One region of the Mycetocola spongiae genome, then DNA from elsewhere that is predicted to be linked to it. Evidence: riboswitches for the same ligand, from Rfam matches in the RefSeq annotation. Region 1 holds a riboswitch; the other holds the start of a gene.

Region 1 (10,185 bases):
AGATCTTTGGCATCATCGCCAAGACCGAGGCCAATGTGGACATGATCGTGCAGAATGTTTCGGCCGCCGCCACGGGCCTGACCGATATCTCCTTCACCCTGCCCAAATCCGAGGCCCAGCTGGTGCTCACCGCGCTGCGCAACGAGAAGGACGCCATCGGCTTTGCCTCGGTGCAGCACGACGACCAGATCGGCAAGCTTGCGCTGGTTGGCGCCGGCATGAAGGCCAATACCGGTGTCTCGGCGAAGCTCTTTGATGCGCTGCATAAGGCGTCGATTAATATCGAGATGATCTCCACGAGTGAGATCCGCATCTCGGTTGTCACCCGCGCCGACTCGGTTAACGAGGCCGCCCGCGTGGTGCACTCGGTCTTTGGCCTGGACAACGAGATCGAGGCCATCGTTTACGCCGGAACCGGCCGCTAACCACCCCCTACACCCGTTTTTGAGGCCTCGCGCCGACCGGAATACTTCCGGCCGGCGCGCGGCCGTATCCGCCGCCCGCCACGCCGGGCGCCATCTGAGGAGATAATCGCATCATGACTCACGGAGTACGTCTGGGTATCGTCGGGGCCACCGGCCAGGTCGGTACCGTCATGCGCCAGCTTTTGCAGGACCGCAACTTCCCCATCGCCGAGCTGCGCCTCTTTGCCACCGCGCGTTCGGCCGGTTCCACGGTGCGCTTTGGCGAGACCGATATCATCGTCGAGGACATCAACACCGCCGATCCCGCGGGGCTACAGATCGCCCTGTTCTCGGCCGGTGCCACCGGTTCCCGCGCCCATGCCCCGCGCTTTGCCGAGGCCGGCGTGCTGGTCATTGATAACTCCTCCGCGTTCCGTTCCGATCCGGAGATCCCGCTGGTGGTCAGCGAGGTGAACCCGCACGCGATCGCGCAGGCGGTGAAGGGCATCATCGCCAACCCGAACTGCACCACGATGGCAGCGATGCCCGTGCTGAAGGCGCTGGACACCGAGGCGGGGCTGCAGCGCCTGACCGTGACCACCTTCCAGGCAGTGTCCGGTTCCGGCCTCGCCGGTGTGGCCGAGCTGGCCGGTCAGGCCCGCGCCGCGGTGGCCTCCGAAAACCTTGAGCAGCTGGTGCATGACGGTTCCGCCGTGACGATGCCCGAGCCCGCTGTATATGCCCGCCCGATCGCGTTTAACGTGGTGCCCCTCGCGGGTGCCATCGTGGACGACGGCGAGGGCGAGACCGACGAGGAAAAGAAGCTCCGCAACGAGAGCCGCAAGATCCTGGAACTGCCGGATCTGCTCGTGGCGGGCACATGTGTGCGCGTGCCCGTATTCAGCGGCCACTCGCTGTCGATCCACGCCGAGTTTGCGCAGCCGCTCAGCCCCGAGCGCGCCACGGAGATCCTGGCCGAGGCCCCCGGTGTGGAGCTCAGCGAGATCCCCACGCCCCTGCAGGCCGCCGGATCCGACCCGTCGTTTGTGGGCCGCATCCGCGCCGATCAGTCGGCCCCCGAGGGCCGCGGCCTGGTGCTGTTCATCTCGAATGACAACCTGCGTAAGGGTGCCGCGCTGAACACCGTGCAGATCGCGGAGATCGTCGCCGAGAAGCTCCTCGGCGCCTAACCCGCAACCCGCAGTTTCCCGGCCGGGACCCCCGAACACCTCGGGGGTCCCGGCCGGCTGTTATTGTCGTGCCATGACTACTTCTCCCGCGGCCCCGGCTTCCCCCGCCCTGGCCCCCGGAAACCGCCTCGAGCGCGACGTATTTATGACGCAGCTGCTGCTGGCGGTGGTGGTGCTGATCACGATCACGGTGAGCCTGCTGCTGGATCCGGTCACGCTGCGCAATGAGCTGTTTATCAGCGGCGTGGTGGTGATCTTTATGGTCACGATGGCCGCGGCCGTGCTGCCCTGGTCGCTCTGGCCGCGCTGGCTCGTGATGCTGCTGCCCGTGGTCGATATCCTCGCGATAGTCATGATCCGGATGGGGGAGCCCGCGCTCGGCGCGGGTCTGCTCCTGGTCTTCCCCGTGACCTGGCTCGCGGGCTATTTTGGGCGCAACGGGGCCTTCCTCGGCCCCACCGTATCCTCCCTCGCGCTGTGGTTTTCCGTGGGTACGGAGACCGATGGGCTAAGCCTCGCGGATATTCCGCGGCTGCTCCTGCTGCCGATCTCCCTGATTTTTGTCTCCACCGCGACATACCAAACCGCGCGGCGCACCGCGGCCCAGCGCGTGCTGCTGAAGCGGCAGTCCACGCTGATGACCCAGTCCTTTGATCACGCCCGCGCGCAGGAGCTTATGCTCGATGCCGTGCTGAATGCGGTGAGCTTCGCGGTGGTGGCCTATGACCGGAACGGGCGGCGCACCCACCGCAATGAGGCGTTTCGGCTACTCAAGCTGCGCTATGGCTCGCATGCCAGCGCCCAGGCCGAGGGCAGAATCTTCGGGCGGGACCGGCAGACGCCGCTGTGCCGCGAGCAGCTCCCGCTCGAGCGCCTGCTCGCGGGGGAGAGCTTCGAGGATGAGCTGATTTGGATGACCTCGGAATCCGCGCCGCCCATCGCGCTCGCGGTGACCGGGCGACAGCTGACCGATGTCCGCGGTGCCCGCACGGGCTCGGTCATGGTGCAGCGCGATGTGACCGCGGAACTGCAGGCCCTGCGCGCGCGGGACGATCTGATCGCCTCGGTCTCGCATGAGCTGCGCACCCCGCTGACCTCGATCCTCGGCTATCTGGATCTGGCCCTGGACGATGAGGAGCTGAGTGCGGAAACCCGCCAGCACCTGGACGTGGTTTTTGGCAATTCCGAGCGCATGCTCGCGATCGTCTCCGATCTGCTACACGCCGCGCGCGATTCCAACCATACGTTCCTGATGACCTATGCGCCCTGTGATCTGAACCAGATCGTCGCGGAATCCCTGGCCGCGGCCGAGCCCGCGGCGCGCGAGCGCCACCTGCGCATCGGCACGGTCAGTCCCGGCGCGGTGCCGCTTATGGCCGATGGCTTCCGGCTGCGTCAGGTCGTGGATAACCTCGTGACCAATGCCCTGAAATATAACCGCGATGGCGGCTCCATCACGGCCCGCCTGGTGCCCGGACCCGGCAGCGTTGTCCTGAGCATCGCCGATACCGGCCTCGGGATGAGCGATCAGGATCGCGCCCGCATGTTCCAGCGCTTCTACCGCTCCGATGCGATGCGGCACTCCACCACACCCGGCACGGGTCTGGGCATGAGCATCTGCCGGGATATCGTGGACCAGCACGGCGGGGAGATCAGCGTGGCCAGCGAACTCGGGGTGGGCACGATTGTCACCGTGACCCTTCCCCTCGAACCCCAAAGGAATCCCGAATGATCCTCGATGTCCTCACCGTTCAGGTGCTCTGCGGCCTGATCATCACCGTGAGCGGGGCGAGCTTTATCCTGAATACGGCGTTCCGCGCCTATGACCGCGCGGGACTGTACTGGTCGCTGTGTTTTGTCGCGGGTATCCTCAGCTCGCTGATCTACGTGCTGGATGATAATTTCGGCGGCTGGGTCTTCCTCGCCCTGGCCAACTCCACGTTTGTGCTCGCCATGGGGTCGATGTGGTCGGGCATGCGCCTGTTTAACGGCCGCAATTCCGGCGTGCTCTGGGTGGTGGCCGCGGCGGCCGCCTGTGCCTGCGTAGTCCCGATCTTCTGGGAGTCCGCGGGAACCTGGTCCGGGGGCGTGATCTATCTGGCCGCGGTGGCCGTATTTGCGGTGCTTGCCGGCGCGGAGGCGCTCGGCGAGGTGTCCCGGTCCAGCGTGCATGCGCGGATCCTCGCGGGCGCGCTGATCACCGCGGGCGTATATCTTTTGGCCCGGGCCCTGTTTTTGCTCACCCAGGGGGGCGACCGGATGAGCGGGCATCCGATCTTTGGCAGCGGCACCTCCACCGCTGTGATCATGGGCCTCCTGGTGGTGGTGGCCGTATCGATGTCCTCGATGCGCGCCGAACGCGATGTGCTGCGCGGCCTCGCCTATAGCCCGCGGGATTCCGCGGTGTCCTTTTCGATCGGCGTGCTCGCGGCCGAGGCCTTTGATGTGGGGGCCTCCGACCGGGTGGCCCGGGTGAATATGCACGGTGTTCCGGTGGCGCTGATCCATACCGAGCTGGACGGAATGGATGCCTTCCGGGTGGCCTATGGCTCGGATGCTGTGCGCGAGGCCACCGCAAGATTTGCGCGGGTATTGCGCGCGAGTGTCCCGCCCACGGCGATCATCGGGCACCTGGGCGGCGGCCGGTTTGCGCTGCTCGCGGTGCTGGACGAGGCGATCGAGGGGCGCGATATTGGGCGTTCTATCCTGAACGCGCTGTCCGAGGAGCCGATCGATGAGGCGCGGGGGCTGCGGATGAGCGCGAGCATCGGGGTGGCCCAGCAGTCGGCCGCGCCGATTATCTGGGAACGGCTGGTTGTGACCGCCGCCGAAACCCTCGAAAAGGCACGGGAAAGCGGGGGAAACGTCATCCAGGAGACCTTTGTCGCGTCGCCCGGTTCGCGGCCCACCGACAACGGGCATAAACTACTGTCATGACGACTTCTAAGCCGGTCGATGTAGTCCTCATCGGCGGCGGCATCATGAGCGCAACCCTGGCCACCATAATCTCGCAGCTGCAGCCGGATTGGTCTATCGAAATCTATGAGCGCCTGGGCGAGGTCGCCCAGGAGAGTTCCAATCCGTGGAATAACGCGGGCACCGGGCATGCCGCCATGTGTGAGCTGAACTATATGCCCGAGGCCGCGGATGGCACGGTGAACCCCACCAAGGCGCTGCAGATTAACGAGCAGTTCCAGGTATCCCGCCAGCTCTGGGCGCACCTCGTGCGCGCGGGCCTGCTGAAGGACCCGGGTTCGTTTATTAACACCGCTCCGCATATGACGTTTGTGCGCGGCGAGCACGATGTGGAATACCTCCGCAAGCGCTATGAGGCCCTGAAAAACGAGCCGCTTTTTGACACCATCGAATACTCCACCGATTCCCGCGTGATCAACGAGTGGGCCCCGCTGCTGATGAAAAAGCGCGTGGCTGGCGAGGCCTTCGCCGCCACCCGGATGACCGCCGGAACCGATGTGGACTTTGGTGAGCTCAGCCGTCAGCTTTTTGACGCCGCCGTGAGTGCGGGCGCGACGCTGCGCGTGAACCACGAGGTCCGCGGGTTGAAGAAGCTCAAGGACGGCACCTGGAAGGTCAGCACGCGCGACCTGGTGGGCCGTACCCCGAAGACCACCAACGCCCGCTTTGTTTTTGTGGGTGCCGGTGGATGGGCGCTGAAGCTCCTGCAAAAATCTGGTATCCCCGAGATCAAGGGCTTTGGAGTATTCCCGCTTTCGGGCGCGTTTATGCGCACCGATAACCCCGAGATTGTGGCCCAGCACAGCGCCAAGGTTTATAGCCAGGCCTCGGTGGGTGCGCCGCCGATGTCGGTGCCGCACCTCGATGCGCGCGTGGTTGGCGGGGAGGGTTCGCTGCTCTTTGGACCCTATGCCGGCTTCAGCCCGAAGTTCCTGAAAAAGGGACATATCGTGGATATCGTCACGCAGCTGCGCCCGGGAAACCTCATCCCGATGCTCGCCGTGGCCAAGGACAACCCCTCGCTGATTAAATATCTGCTGAGCGAGCTCACCGCGAGCCGCGCCAAGAAATTTGCGGCGCTGCGCGAGTTTATGCCCACCGCGCAGGAAAAGGACTGGTACCTGATCACGGCCGGTCAGCGTGCGCAGGTCATCAAGAAGGACCCCAAAAAGGGCGGTGTGCTGCAGTTTGGTACCGAGCTGATCGCGGCCGAGGACGGCACGATCGCCGGGCTGCTGGGCGCCTCCCCGGGGGCCTCCACGGCCGTGCCGATCATGATCGATCTGCTGGAGCGCTGCTTCCCCGATCGCTTTGAGGGCTGGCGTCCCGCGATCGCGGAGATGATCCCGACCCTGGGCACCCAGCTCAACGACGATCCCGAGCGTGCGCAGGAAATCATGCGCGATACCGCCGAGACGCTGAAAATCTCGCTCTAGGGCGTCGTCCACGGTTGCCACCGCGCCGGTCGCTAGACTGGCGTGGTGGCAAAACTGTATTTCCGTTACGGAGCGATGAACTCCGGCAAGAGCACCGCGCTGCTCCAGGCCGCGTTTAACTATGAGGAGCGCGGCCATCGTGTTGCGGTGATTAAACCCGCGATCGATACCAAGGCCCACGATCGGGTGGCCAGCCGCCTCGGGCTCACCCGCGAGGTGGACTATCTGCTGGCCGAGGGTGACGATGCGCTGGGCGTCTTCCGCGATTTTCAGGACGCCACGGCCACCCGCGGCCGGATCAGCGCGCTGCTTGTGGACGAGGCGCAGTTTCTCACCCCGGGCCAGGTGGATGGCCTGCTGGAGATCGCGCTGATCGAGGGGGTTCCGGTGCTGGCCTATGGCATCCGCACCGATTTTCTCACCGTGGCGTTTCCCGGTTCCCGGCGGCTATTGGAGATCGCGCACAGCCTCGAGGAGCTCAAAACCATCTGCCGTTGCGGCAGAAAGGCCATCTTTAACGGCCGTCGCATCGGCGATCGCTTTGTATTTGACGGGGCACAGGTGGCCATCGACGGCAGCGATGTGCACTATGAATCGCTATGCGGAAACTGCTATTTGGACGAGGCGGGCGGACGCCTGCCCGTGCGCAATGCCACCGCGTAGGCACACGTCCAGAAAACTCACCTAGGCTGGGATAATTATGAAGCTTTCAGTAATCGGTTGTGGCTACCTCGGTGCCGTCCATGCCGCATCCATGACCTCCCTCGGCCACGAGGTGATCGGAATCGACGTCGATCCCCTCAAAATCGAGGCCCTCGCCGCGGGCCGGGCCCCGTTTTTTGAGCCCGGTCTTCCCGAACTCCTCACCGCCGCCACCGCCACCGGCCGGCTGCGTTTTTCCACCGATCCCGCGGCCGCCGCGGAGGCCCGCGTGCACTTCATCGCCGTGGGCACCCCGCAGCTTTCCGATGCCCCGGGTGCCGACCTCGCCTATGTCAACGCCGCGGTGGATGGCCTGCTGCCGCTGCTGGGCCCGGGACATCTGGTGGTGGGCAAGTCCACGGTCCCGGTGGGTACTGCCGAGGCCCTCGCCGAGCGCATCCGCGCCACGGGTGCCGAGCTGGCCTGGAACCCCGAGTTTTTGCGTGAGGGCTTTGCCGTGCAGGACACCCTGCACCCCGATCGTATTGTGTATGGCTTCGCCTCCGAGCTGATCACCCGCGACGCGGGGGAGGTCTCCGCCCCCGGGCGGGAGATCCTCGATAAAATCTACGCCGAGGCCATCGCCGAGGGCGCGCCCGTGGTGGTCACCGATTTTGCCACCGCCGAGCTGGTGAAGGTCGCCGCCAATGCGTTCCTGGCCACCAAGATTTCCTTCATCAACGCCATGGCCGAGATCGCCGATGCCACCGGTGCCGATGTGAGCGACCTGGCCGATGCGATCGGCCACGATAACCGCATCGGGCGGCGCTTCCTCAACGCCGGGCTGGGCTTTGGCGGGGGCTGCCTGCCCAAGGATATCCGGGCCTTTGGCGCGCGGGCCGAGGAACTGGGTCTGGGTGACTCCCTGGGCTTCCTGCGCGAGGTGGACCAGATCAACCTGCGCCGCCGCGAACACGTTGTGGACCTCGCCGCCGAGCTGCTCGGGGGTGATGTGCGGGGTCGCCGCATCGCGGTGCTGGGCCTGTCGTTTAAGCCGCAGAGCGATGATGTGCGCGATTCCCCCTCGCTGGATGTGGCGATGCGGCTGCACGAGCGCGGGGCGAACGTTATTGCCACCGACCCTCAAGCCATAAAAAACGCGCAGTTGCGGGCCCCCGGCCTGCCCTGTGACGCCCTGGAGAACGCCGTGGAGGGCGCCGAGCTGGTGATCCTGGGCACCGAGTGGACCGAGTACCGGGAGCTCGATCCGCGGGCCCTGGGGGCGCGTGTGGCCACGCCGCGCATCATCGACGCCCGCAATGTGCTCGACCCGGCGGCCTGGAGCGGCGCCGGATGGGAATACCGCGGTATGGGCCGGCGCTAGCCCGGCCGGGGGAGCGGCGTGTGCGCGCCGCATGATAGTCTTCCTCAAAACCACGTGACACGGGGTGCCCTCCACGGAGAGCTGAGATAACACCCGTAGAACCTGCTCTAGTTCGTACTAGCGAAGGGATGTCGCGCATGACGCGCACGCCAGAAAACCTTATTTCCGCCACCATTTTTGCCCTGGACGAGGTGCGCCGCCGCGCGCCACTGATCCAAAACATCACCAATACGGTGGTGCAGGGCTTCACCGCCAATGCGCTGCTGGCGCTCGGGGCCTCCCCGGCGATGGCCGATGTGCCGGGCGAGGCCGGGCCCTTTGCCGGGCTCGCCGATGGCCTGCTGATCAACCTGGGCACCCCGCATGCAGCGCAGCGGGAGGCCGCGGTGGAGGCGGTCGCCGCCGCGGGCACGGCCGGCACCCCCTGGGTCCTGGACCCCGTGGCGGTGGGTGTCCTCGCCCTGCGCACCGAGCTGGCGCACCGCCTGCTCGACGGTCGGCCCGCGATCATCCGCGGCAATGCCTCCGAGATCCTGGCGCTGGCAGGGATGGGCGCGGGCGGCCGCGGGGTGGACAGCTCCGATCCGGTGGAGGCGGCCACGGAGGCCGCGCGCACCCTCGCCCGGCGCAGCGGCGCCGTGGTGGCCGTGTCCGGACCCGTGGATATCGTGACCGATGGCGGCACCCCGGTGCGCCTGGCCAATGGCGATGAGCTCCTCACGCGCATCACCGGCGGCGGCTGCGCGCTGGGCGCGGTGATGGCCGCGTTCGCCGCGGTCACCGCGGACCCCCTGGTGGCCACGGTCGCGGCGATCACCACGTATTGCGTGGCGGCGGAACTCGCGGCCACGGCCGCGGGTCCCGGGAGCTTCGCGGTGCAATTCCTCGATGCCCTGGCCGCGGTGGACGCCGCGGACCTGCGCACCCGGGCGCGCATCTCATGAGCGCCGTGCCCGATCTGAGCGTCTACCTGGTGACCGATGCGGGCCAGTCCCGCGCGGCCGGCCGCGACGTCCTGGACACCGTCGCCGCGGCCGTGCGCGGCGGCGTCCGCGCGGTACAGATCCGCGAGAAGGAGCTCAGCGCACGCGAGTTTCTTGCACTCGTGATCGCCCTCTCCGCGGTGCTCCCGGACCACGTGGCGCTGATCGTAAACGATCGCGTGGACGTGTTCCTCGCCGCCCAAAATGCCGGGGCCCGGGTGGATGGCATGCACGTGGGCCAGGGCGATCTTCCCGCCGGGCAGGTGCGTGCCCTGATCGGCCCGGACGCACTGCTGGGCATTAGCGCCGCGACCGAGGCACAGATCACCGCGGCCGCAACCGATCCCGCCCGCGTGGACCATATCGGGATCGGGGCGCTGCACACCACGCAGACCAAACAGGACGCGCCACCCGCACTGGGCCATGAGCGTGTGGCCGCGCTGCTCACCCATGCCCGCGCGGCGCGGCACGGTGGCCTCCCCGCGGTGGTGATCGGCGGCGTGCAGGCGCGGGATCTGCCCGCGCTGCGCGGGGCCGGGGCGGCGGGGGCCGCCGTGGTCTCGGCGATCTGCCGCGCCAGCGATCCCGAATCCGCCGCGCGCGAGCTGCGCGCCGCATGGGACCACCCGGGCCGCCGCGCCTGAGCGCCGACCCAAACTACCCGTCACGGCAGACAGGGGCGCTCGGCCGCGGATTCCCGCGCCCGCGCCCCGCGCGAAAAAACTTCAAGGAGCAATCACATGACTCATACCGGGATTCCCCGTATTCTCTCCATCGCCGGCACCGATCCCTCGGGTGGTGCCGGGATCCAGGCCGATCTGAAATCAATCGCCGCCCAGGGCGGTTATGGCATGGCCGTGGTCACCGCGCTGGTGGCCCAGAATACCCGCGGCGTGCGCGCGGTTCATATTCCGCCGGCCGCGTTTTTGCGCGAGCAGCTGGACGCCGTCTCGGATGACGTTATTATCGACGCGGTGAAGATCGGAATGCTCGCCGAGGAGTCGCTCATCGCGGAGGTGGCGGCCTGGCTTGACCGCGTGAAACCACCCGTGGTGGTCCTCGACCCGGTGATGATCGCGAGCAGCGGCGATCGGCTCCTCGCCCCCGAGGCCGAACGGGCGCTGCGGGATCTCGCGCGGCGCGCGGATCTGATCACCCCCAACCTCCCGG
Region 2 (10,185 bases), 1.5 Mb from region 1:
GGACCAGGAGCCCCCGGTCGCGGCGGGGATATGCCCCGGGTCATGCCGGATACGGCGGCTGAGGTAATCCGCCCGGCACGCCCGGGTTCGGTCAATCCCGCCCCTGCCGGTGGGGTCGCCGCTAGCCTTATTGGCATGAAAATCATCGTGACTATTCGCTCACTTGAAACCCAGGTCATCGAGGTGGAGGTCGAGGACTATGCCACCGGCCGCGATCTTGCGCTCGCCCAGGTCCCGGAGGGGTGGGAGGCGCAGAGCCTCGTGCTCTCCGAATAATCCCACGCGACGGTGCGGAACCCCGAGATATACGCGGGGTGCCGCACCAATTTGGCCGGGTTAATGTATCCGGCTATCGGGACCGCGTTCACCGGATAAAACGTATGGGGCCTATCCGCGGCATCACGGGCGCGAGAATCATTTTGGGGCGGGTGCATAACCGCGGCCACGCAACCCACGTCGTCGGGGCGGCCTGCGAGGATCACCGGCCCGCCACCGGACGCCGACCGTTATTGAGGCCGCGCGAACCGCGGCGTTTCCCCGGGAGCCTTGGCGACGGAATCTCCCTCGCGATATCGGCCTATGCCCGGGGCTTCGCGCGCCCGAAGAGGTCCCGGTATCGGGTGATAAACACTCCCAGGATGCCCGCAAGCGCGCCCCCGGTCAGATAGCCGATCTGGTTGATGCCAAAGCGAACCACAATGGGCAGACTAATAAGCACGATGCCTCCGGCGATGATGCCCCGAAGCCAGCTCCGGCGCGTCTCGTTCAGGAACGCATCCAGCCCCCAGAAAATCGCCAGGGGTAGCACGGGAACAAAAACGAGGAGCCAATACGCCTGCCCCAATGAGCCCAGGAGCACCAGCAGAAAAACGCCCATGACGGTGATGGCGCCAACCGGAGCCCCCACGAGTACGTGGATGATCGCTCCCCTGCGTATCGCCCGCAACGTTTTGGCCGAGGGTGGGGTCTCCGTGGCCTCGCCTGCGGCGCGTGCAGCATCGCCCGGAAGATGTTTCTCTGAATCCATGAAACCGTCCCCAACTTTGGTGAGTGCCCACACTGCCATAGGTCGGGGGCCATCTCAACCGACAGGCGTGTATACCGCCATGTCCGGAGGACCAGGAGCGCCGCGGGCCGGGGATCCCGGCTGCCGGATCCCGGGCGCCTCCCGCCGCCGTTGTCCCTCTCGGATCTCGGCGTCACGGCGGAGCCCCACGGGTGCAGTGCGAACGCACTCGCGAGGGCAGATCAGGCCCGGGATAATGCGTTCCGGGGTCGCCGCGGGGGCGGCCCCGGACAGAATACGGCGCGCGACGTCGCGGCATTCAGACTCGGACTTCGGATGCCGCGCCGGTATGGCCGGAGTGGTTTATCCGGCGATCAGGGCAATCACGCCAAATACGGCGGATACGGCGGCGATCAGCAGGGCGATCGCGATCAGGACCGCGTGCACCGTATAAAACTTGGTGGGCTTACCCGCGGCATCGCGGGCGCGAGGATCGTTTTTTACGCGGGTCCAAAACCGCGGCCACACCACGGCGTTATACACGGCATTAATCAGCAGCAAAATCGCGAGTACGGTATTCACGCCCCCAGTCTATCCGGCGAATTTCCGCGAGTGTCCCCGATCGGGACTAACATGGGGCCATGGCAAATCTCGCGGACCGCTTGGTCTGGATCGACTGTGAAATGACCGGCCTCGACCTTGGTGTTGACGAACTCGTGGAAATCGCGGTGGTGATCACAGACTTCGACCTCAACCCCGTTGATCCCGGCATCGACCTGGTCATCAAGCCCAGCGCCGCGGCCCTGGAACAGATGGGCGAGTTTGTCACCACGATGCACACCACCTCGGGCCTGATTAATGAGCTCAACGACGGGCTCTCGCTCGAGGAGGCCGAACGCCGCGTCCTCGAGTATGTGCGCTCGTTTATTCCCGAGGCACGCAAGGCTCCCCTGGCGGGAAACTCGATCGGCACCGATCGTGCATTCCTTTCCAAGTACATGCCCGAGCTGGATAACCACCTGCACTATCGCAATATCGATGTGTCCTCCATTAAGGAGCTGGCACACCGCTGGTACCCCCGAGTCTATTTCCAGGCCCCCGCCAAGGACGGTGGCCACCGCGCCCTCGCCGATATTCTTGAGTCCATCCGTGAGCTTGCGTATTATCGCGCCGCGGCCTTTGTGGATACCCCCGGACCCACCTCCGAGGAGGCCAAGGCCATCTCGGAGGACGTGGTGGCAAAGTTCGCTCCAAATATGTAATAGACTAGTCACGTTGCAATCGCACGACACGAAGGCCTCGATTCGTCCCAGACGAAAAGAACCGATAGTATCGAGTGGTGACATGGTGGGTATAGCTCAGCTGGTAGAGCGCCTGATTGTGGTTCAGGAGGTCGCGGGTTCAAGCCCCGTTACTCACCCCAAGTAATATATGAAAAGAGGAGCATATGCTCCTCTTTTCTGTTTAACGCCCCGCGTCACGCCACGGCTCGCGCCACGCCCGAGCTACACGATTCGCCGAAAATTCTCGATAGGATTCAGACGTGATGGAACTCGATGCCGATGCGTTTGACACCCTCGTAAACGAGGTCTTCGACGCGCTCCCCGCCGAGATCACCGAGGGGCTCGAAAACGTGGCCATCACGATCGAGGATCTGCCCGAGGATGGCACCCTCGATCTCCTGGGTCTGTATCACGGCATCGAGCTTCCCGACCGCGATGCCTATGGTTATGGCGAGATGCCCGATCTGATCAGCATCTACCGCCTCCCGCTCCTGAATATCGTGGAGAACGAGGAGGAGCTGCGGGAAGAGGTGCGCGTCACGCTGATTCACGAGATCGGTCACTATTATGGGCTCGATGATGCGGAACTACACCGGCTTGGCTGGGGTTAGGGTGCCGTCCGCACACCCCAGACAGCCGTTATCCCCGGGAGGCCCACCGTGCGCATAGGACGATTTATCGGCGTGAGCCTCGGCACCATCGCGATTCTTGTGGTGGGCGCCTATGCCCCGGTCATGCTTGTGGGGCCACTCCCCGACCCCACCGTGAGCGTGGATGCCGTCCCCAGCCTCACGGTCACGGGGCCCGCGCTGCCCGCCACCGGCGCAAGCGCCGTCGCGGCCGGCAGCGAGCTGCTTGGTGCCGCGGGCGATACCGAGGCGCTGCCGATCGACGGCGCCACCCGCCTGATCACCGCACTCGTGGTCGCCGAACGCTTCCCGCTGGCCGCCGATGCCGCGGGCCCGGCCGTGCCCATCGGCGAGGCCGATTATCAGGACTTCCGGGCGCGCCTCGAGGCGGGCGAGCGCACGATTGCCGTCTATCCGGGTGATACCTGGAGCCAGCGCGAGGTCTTGCAGGCAGCCCTGCTCTCCGATAGCGGAAACCACGCCACTACCCTCGCGCTCTGGGCCTATGGCAGCAACGAAAACTATCTCTCCGCGGCCCGTACCTGGGCCCAGAAAAATCACCTGGACAGCCTCGTGCTGGTGGATGCCGCCGGAACCGCCGCGGGTAACCTCGCCTCGGCGGCGGACCTCGCCCGCATCGCGGCGCTCGTGCAGGCCGATCCCGGTCTGCACGCGATCCTCACCTCCGCCCCGAGCGGCATCGCCGCCCAGCGCGAGGTGGCCTCCCCCGATACCTATCTGGCAGAGCGCGGCCTCGGGGTGCTCTACCGCGGCTATAACGCCCGCGCCGGAATCATCCTGGTGTTTACCGCGCGGGTGCCCGTGGGCGAGGAATCCTTTGAGTTCGCGGGGGCCTCGCTGCGCAGCGATACGTGGGGCAGCCTCGAATCCGAGATGAACGCCCTGCTGGCCAGCGCGGAGGCGGGCGTGCGCTCGGGCCCGCTACTCGAAACGGGCACACCCCTGATCACCCTCACGGCGGCCTGGGGCGAACGCGTCCAGGGCATCTCGGGTGAGATGCCCAATACCGTGTATTGGCCCGTGCGGGCCCCGGAGATCTCCGTATCCGCCCGGGAGGCTCAGGCCGATGTGCAGAAGGGCGATATCGTGGGCACGATCCGCGTGGCCGAGGAGAAAACGGCGCCGGACGTGCCCATCCTGGCCACGGGATCGCTGGACTCCCCGGATATTCCGTGGCGCCTGCTGCATCCCCTGCCGCTGATCGGCGCCTGGATCGACTCCTTCTCCGCCCCTGCCCCCTAGGCCCGGAACGCGGCCCTATTCCGCGGCGGAGTGACCCTCGGGGATCACAAACGTCTCGGTGGCCCGCAGCCGGAGGTCGGCGAGGGCACGCGGATCCTCGCGCGCGGTGAAGATCTCATAATCGCGCTGCCAGGCGTCCCAGTGCGGCAGATAGGTATCGCCATCGCGGGCGAGCGCGCGGCGCTTGCGCAGGCCGTCCTCCGCGCCGATCCAGATCCGCAGATCCGCGAGCCGCGCGGAGGCCCGGGAGAGCGCGCCGCATCCCTCCACGATCAGCGGCAATCCGGGATCCACGGGGTATTGCTTGGTGGTGTGCCCGGCCTCCCAGTCATAGCCGGTCCAAAATCCACGCTCGCCGCGGCTCAGCGGCAGCAGCAGATCCCGCACCAGCGCCCGCGCGGCGGCCTCCAGCCCGGACCAGCCCGGATAGAGCCCGTCCATGCGCACCAGGCGTGGCGTATCCGGCCCCGGCCAGTGCTGCCGGAGCTCGCCGGCAAACGTGGATTTGCCCGCGCCGCTGGGGCCCTCGATCAGCAAAATTTGAGCACCGGGCTCGCCGAGCGCCGCCCAGGCCTGCGCCCGGGCGGCGCTCGAATCCTCCGGCCTAGTCAAAAACGAAATTCCAGTGTCCGGTGCTCACCGTGACGATCACGATCAGCGCGGCCACGGCAAGCCCCACCACGGCCAGCACGGCATCGCGCCAGCCCAGGGTGGACTCGCGGGCCCAGGTGCGCGGAATATCGCCGCCAAAGCCGCGGGCCTCCATCGCCATCGCGAGCTTGCTGCCGCGCCGGATCGAGAGCACCAGGATCGCCAGGCACATCCCCAGCAGGCGCCGCACCCGGCCGGTATCGGCCACACCGCGGGCCCGCCGCGCGAGCTCAAGCTGCCGCCAATCGTCCATAAACAGCCCCACCATCCGCAGCCCCGCCAGGGCTCCGAGGACAAAACGCGCCGGGAGGTGCAGGATCTGCGCGAGGCCATCGGCCAGGTCGGTGGGGTCCACGGTGATAAATAGCACCACCGCGGGCAGCGCAATCGCGAGCAGGCGCAGCATCGTGGCCACGGCAATCTCGATCGAACCATCGCTGATCTGGGCGACCCCAAACTCCCAGTACACCGTGCCCGACGGCCGCCCATAGAGCAGCATCGTCACGGCCGCGGCGGGGGCCGCGATCCATACCGGCAGGGTGCGGAGGAAAAACTGTCGCGCGGTGATCCCGGTAAACGGCAGCAGGATCGCCAGCGCCGCGAGCGCCGTGGCCGCGGATACCCAGTCCAGGGTCAACAGGAGAACCAGCGTGATCGGGACCGGGACCAGCAGCCGCGAAACGGCATTGGTGCGGTGGATTCCGCCCGCGCGTTCGGCCGTGACCACGCCGCTATAGGTGGTGGCGCTCATGCCTGTGTACCCCCGTTTGGTGCGGCCAGGACCAGCTCACGATCGGCGAGTGCCGCGATAAAGTCCTCATCGTGACTCACCGCGAGCACCGAGGTGCCGCCCGAGCGCAGCTCATCCACCAGCGCCACCAGCTCCGCCCAGGTCAGGGCGTCCTGCCCAAATGTGGGCTCGTCCAGCATCAGCACCGCGGGGGCCGCCACGAGGGCGGTGGCCACCGAGAGGCGGCGTTTTTCCCCGCCGGAGAGGGTGAAGGGATGGGCGCGGGCCAGGGCCGTGAGGCGCAGACGCCCCAGGATCTCGGTGATGCGGGCCTCGGTATGCTCGGCATCCCAGCGCAGCATGCGCGGGGAGATTTCGAGTTCACCGCGCACGGTGGTGCTCAGGAACTGGTGTTCGGGATCCTGGAACACCGATCCGATCCGGCCCAGCAGCTGCCGGGATTTCCAGCCGATGGGAGCGGGTCCCGCGCCCTGCGCAAGCGCGGGAGACGCCGCCAGCGTGCCCGCCTCGGGGCGAATCAGGCCGGCGAGGGTCAGCGCCAGCGTGGATTTTCCGGCACCATTGGGCCCGGTGAGGGCGAGGATCTCCCCCGCCCGCAGGTCCAGGTCCAGTGCCCGGGTGACCGGGGTGCCCGGAATCCGCGCGGCCCGCAGGCCGCGCCCGGAGAGCAGCACCTCGCCCGCGATGGTCGGCGGTCGCGGTGCAAGAACCGGCGGATGCTCGGGCACCCAGACCCCCGCGGCGGCCAGCTCCGCGCCGCGCTCGCGCAGCACGGTGGCGGGATCACCATCGGCGATCACCCCCGCACCGGGGCCCAGGACGATGACGCGGTCCACGATGGGTAGCCACGTGGAGACCCGATGCTCAATCACGATCAGTGTCGCGCCCGTGCGGTCCAGGGCGCGGCCCACGGCATCGCGCACCTCGCGCACCCCCGCGGGATCCAAATTTGCGGTGGGCTCGTCCAGGAGAATCAGCCCCGGATTCATCGCGAGTACCCCCGCGAGGGCGAGGCGCTGTTTTTGCCCGCCCGAGAGCCGCGAGGAGAGGTGGTCCAGCGGCAGGTCCAGGCCCACATCCCCCAGGGCCCGGCTCACCCGCGGCCAGATCTGTTCGCGCGGAACACCAAGATTTTCGCAGCCAAAGGCCACGTCATCACCCACGCGGGCGAGGATCATCTGCGAGTCGGGATCCTGGAGCACCAGGCCGGAGCGGCCGCGCAGGGACGCGGGTGGCACGCCGTCCACGGTCAGGGTCCCGTGGCTTTCGCCCTCGTCGTCCCCGCCCACCACGCCGGCGAGGGCGTGCATAAACGTGGATTTTCCGGCCCCGGAGGCACCCAGCAGCAATACCCGCTCGCCGGGGTTGATCCGGAGCGTGAGGTTATCCACCGCCCAGGCGAGGCGGGAGGCGTGGCGCCAGCCCCAGCCGCGGGCTTCCACCGCGGCCGGGACCGGCGCCGATCCGGGATTTATCACTGCGGCTATACCCGCGCGGTGGCCGTGCGGCCGGAGGCGAACCTATTCAGCGCCCCGGTGGCCGCCAGGCCGCGCACGGCAAACCACATCAGCAGCCCGGCGATCAGCGCGCCTCCCGCGACCTGGGACACCACATAGATGATCTGATAGTCGAGCTTGGCCCCGGGGTTCCAGAGGAACAGGTTATTAATCGAGGCAAAGAGCGCGGATACGGCTCCCGCGAGCATCGCTACCGGCAGATTCCAGACCCGGTAGGCGAAGATCAGGAAGACGATCTCCGCGCCGAGGCCCTGCACCAGGCCGGCCTCAATCGTGGGGAATCCACCCCACTGGTTACCCACCAGCGCGGAGACCACCGCGGCGAGGGTTTCCACATAGAGCGCCGCACCGGGCTTACGAATCACGAGGGCACCGAGAACACCACCGATATACCATACGGGTTCGGCGAAGCCCTGGACCCCGGGCAGGAGCGCCTCAAACGGCACTTTAATGCCGCTCCAGCCGATGTTATAAACCGCGAAGATGAGGGCCACGGCCACACCAAGCACGCTGGCCACGACGATATCAACGACCCTCCAGCGCAGGTTGGGACGGCCGCGGGTGGGGGTGGGTGCGAGATTTTTTTCGCGCTGCATAGACACTAAATCGTGCCCCTTTCATCAATAGACAATAGAAGGGCACGGGTTTGAGATGATTATCCTCCCTGCGCTGGCATGATCCAGATCAGGTTTGACGGTCGAAGGGATTACCTTCCTCTCAGCCCGGTACTCCGGACTCCCGTGTTGACCTCAGCATAGCGCAACGGCCCGGCCCGTCACCACCGGTGACGGGCCGGGCCGGGGCGGACGCGGCTATTTTTTGGCGGCGCGGATGATGCGGGACAGTGCGCGACCGAGTACACAGATCACGGGCACCGAGACGGTCAGGAGGGCGATGATATTGGGCGAGAACTTCCAACCCTCGCGGGTCTTCTCATAGGCACCGATGGGCAGGGACAGGCTGCCACCGCCGCCGCCGTTGCCCTCGCCGGCCGAGCCGGAATCGCCCGCACCAAAGCCGAACCAGCCCACGGCCACGGGGACCATGGTGGCGCCGTCCACCTCCACTGGGGCGCCATAGGAGGTGCCCACACCGGTGTTTTTGAACTTATCTGCAAGGTCCAACGCGATTTTACTCATGGCTCCACGCTACCGCGCCGGGCCCCGTTCGGATAGACCGCCGTCGGGTGGGGTGGGCGGAACCCGCGGATTTTTTCGGAGGAGGGAGGCGGGGCCGATGGCCGCCGTGCCAAATTTGCCGCGCAGGGTATCGATGGTATTTTCGGCCTCGCGCCACTCCTCATCGGGATCCCAGAGCGCGGCCTCGGGGACCACCCCGGCCTGGAGCCCCTCGGCGCGCACACCGATCAGGCGTACGGGCCGACCGCGGGACTCCAGGGAGGCCAGCAGCTCCACGGATTCCTCGTAGATGCGCCGGGCAACCCGGGTGGGTTCGGCGAGGGTGCGCGAGCGCGACAGGGTGCTGAAATCGCTATAGCGCACCTTCAGGGCCACGGTGCGGGCGGAGAGATCGGCGGCCCGCAGGCGCGATGCCACGCGATCGCTCAGCCCCAGGAGTTCCCGGCGCAGGGCGTGTTCATCGGTGACATCGTATTCAAACGTGACCTCGTGGCCGATGCTCTTCTCGGCGGCGGAGGAGGCCTCCACGCGGCGCGGGTCATAACCGCGGGATAGCTGCGAGAGTTTCAGCGCGGCGGCGGGGCCCACGGCGCGCACGAGCTGACGCTCGGGGGCATCCGCGACATCGCCAATGGTGTGCAGGGCGATGCGTTCAAGCGACTCGGCGGTTTTTGCGCCCACGCCCCAGAGTGCGCGGATGGGCAGCGGGCGCAGGAACTGCACGGTCTCGTCGCGGGGGATCACAAGGAGGCCATCGGGCTTGCCCTTGCCCGAGGCGATCTTGGCCACAAATTTGGTGGCCGCGATTCCCACGGTGCAGGCGAGGCCGGTTTGATCGCGCACGCGGCGGCGGATCTGCTGGCCGATCTGCGCGGGCGAGCCGAGCAGGCGGCGCGCACCCGAGACGTCGAGGAAGGCCTCGTCGATGCCCAGGACCTCCACCAGCGGGGTGGTATCGCGGAAGATATTCATGACGATGCTCGAATAGTGTTGATAGGCCGCAAAATCGGGCTCGATCACCAGCAGCGAGGGGCAGAGCTGGAGGGCGCGGGCCATGGGCATGGCGGCCCCCACGCCGTAGCGGCGCGCGGCGTAATTGGCCGTGGAGACCACGCTGCGGCCGGTGCGATGCCCGATGGCCACGGGGCGGTGGGCGTCTTCCGGGCGGTCCAGCAGCGAGACGGAGGCGAAGAAGGCGTCCATGTCGATATGCAGAATGGGCGTGCCGGAATCATCGGCATCCGCCGCGGATACCACACGGGAACGGCCATCCTGTTTACTCACCCCTCCATCCTCGCACCCACCACCGACAGCGCCGCCCGCGCGCCGCGCGACCCGCCGGGGCGGTGAGCCGCCCCGGGCTAGCGCGTGCCGGGAGGATCGTTATGCCGCGGGCTTTCCGGGTTCAGCAGGGAGTGCCGGCGGGAATAGCCAAAATAGATGGCCAGGCCAAGCACAAGCCATACGCCAAACCGGATAAACGTGAAGTGGTCCAGCTGCGAGATGAGGAAGGCCGAGGCGATGATGCCAATCGCGGGGACTATCGGCATCAGCGGCAGCCGGAAGGTGCGCGGGGTATCGGGGCGGCGATAGCGGAATACGATCACGGCGATACACACCACCAGGAAGGCCGCGAGGATTCCGATATTGGTGAGGTCGGCAACCTCGCGAATGGGGAAGACACCGGCCAGCAGCGCGGCGCAGAGACCGGCGAGCCAGGTCACGCGCTGGGGAACTCCCGCGCGGTCGGTCTTGGAGAACCAGCGCGGCAGCAGCCCATCGCGGCTGAGCGAAAACCAGACGCGGCAGCAGCCCATCGCGGCTGAGCGAAAACCAGACGCGGGAGCAGCCGAGGAGGAACGTGAGCACCACGGTCACGATCGAGACCACGGCCACCACCGAGATGATCGTGGCCACCACGGGCAAGCCCACCGCGCCAAAGGCCG

The links. A riboswitch is a leader RNA that binds a small molecule or an ion and turns the genes downstream of it on or off. The one in region 1 is predicted to bind thiamine pyrophosphate.
Region 2: it holds a riboswitch for thiamine pyrophosphate, as region 1 does, so the genes downstream of both, KXZ72_RS00825 (ECF transporter S component) here and thiM (hydroxyethylthiazole kinase) in region 1, are expected to answer to the same signal.

Annotation. Positions count from the first base shown of each region.
Region 1 covers NZ_CP080203.1:1,666,537-1,676,721, reverse strand. The annotation lists gene KXZ72_RS07535 (aspartate kinase) at 1-425, shown strand, start outside; gene KXZ72_RS07530 (aspartate-semialdehyde dehydrogenase) at 539-1,594, shown strand; gene KXZ72_RS07525 (sensor histidine kinase) at 1,668-3,326, shown strand; gene KXZ72_RS07520 (diguanylate cyclase domain-containing protein) at 3,323-4,531, shown strand; gene KXZ72_RS07515 (malate:quinone oxidoreductase) at 4,528-6,006, shown strand; gene KXZ72_RS07510 (thymidine kinase) at 6,052-6,669, shown strand; gene KXZ72_RS07505 (UDP-glucose dehydrogenase family protein) at 6,707-8,032, shown strand; TPP riboswitch at 8,083-8,178, shown strand; gene thiM (hydroxyethylthiazole kinase) at 8,170-8,976, shown strand; gene thiE (thiamine phosphate synthase) at 8,982-9,659, shown strand; gene KXZ72_RS07490 (bifunctional hydroxymethylpyrimidine kinase/phosphomethylpyrimidine kinase) at 9,756-10,185, shown strand, end outside.
Region 2 covers NZ_CP080203.1:148,637-158,821, reverse strand. The annotation lists tRNA gene KXZ72_RS00880 (tRNA-Arg) at 1-6, shown strand, start outside; gene KXZ72_RS00875 (hypothetical protein) at 136-276, shown strand; gene KXZ72_RS00870 (hypothetical protein) at 578-1,027, opposite strand; gene KXZ72_RS00865 (SCO4848 family membrane protein) at 1,370-1,588, opposite strand; gene orn (oligoribonuclease) at 1,648-2,268, shown strand; tRNA gene KXZ72_RS00855 (tRNA-His) at 2,354-2,429, shown strand; gene KXZ72_RS00850 (metallopeptidase family protein) at 2,553-2,900, shown strand; gene KXZ72_RS00845 (hypothetical protein) at 2,949-4,181, shown strand; gene KXZ72_RS00840 (nucleoside/nucleotide kinase family protein) at 4,197-4,793, opposite strand; gene KXZ72_RS00835 (energy-coupling factor transporter transmembrane component T family protein) at 4,786-5,583, opposite strand; gene KXZ72_RS00830 (ABC transporter ATP-binding protein) at 5,580-7,061, opposite strand; gene KXZ72_RS00825 (ECF transporter S component) at 7,067-7,696, opposite strand; TPP riboswitch at 7,744-7,852, opposite strand; gene KXZ72_RS00820 (hypothetical protein) at 7,913-8,239, opposite strand; gene dinB (DNA polymerase IV) at 8,249-9,523, opposite strand; gene KXZ72_RS14785 (APC family permease) at 9,601-10,056, opposite strand; partial or broken gene KXZ72_RS14780 (APC family permease) at 10,166-10,185, opposite strand, start outside.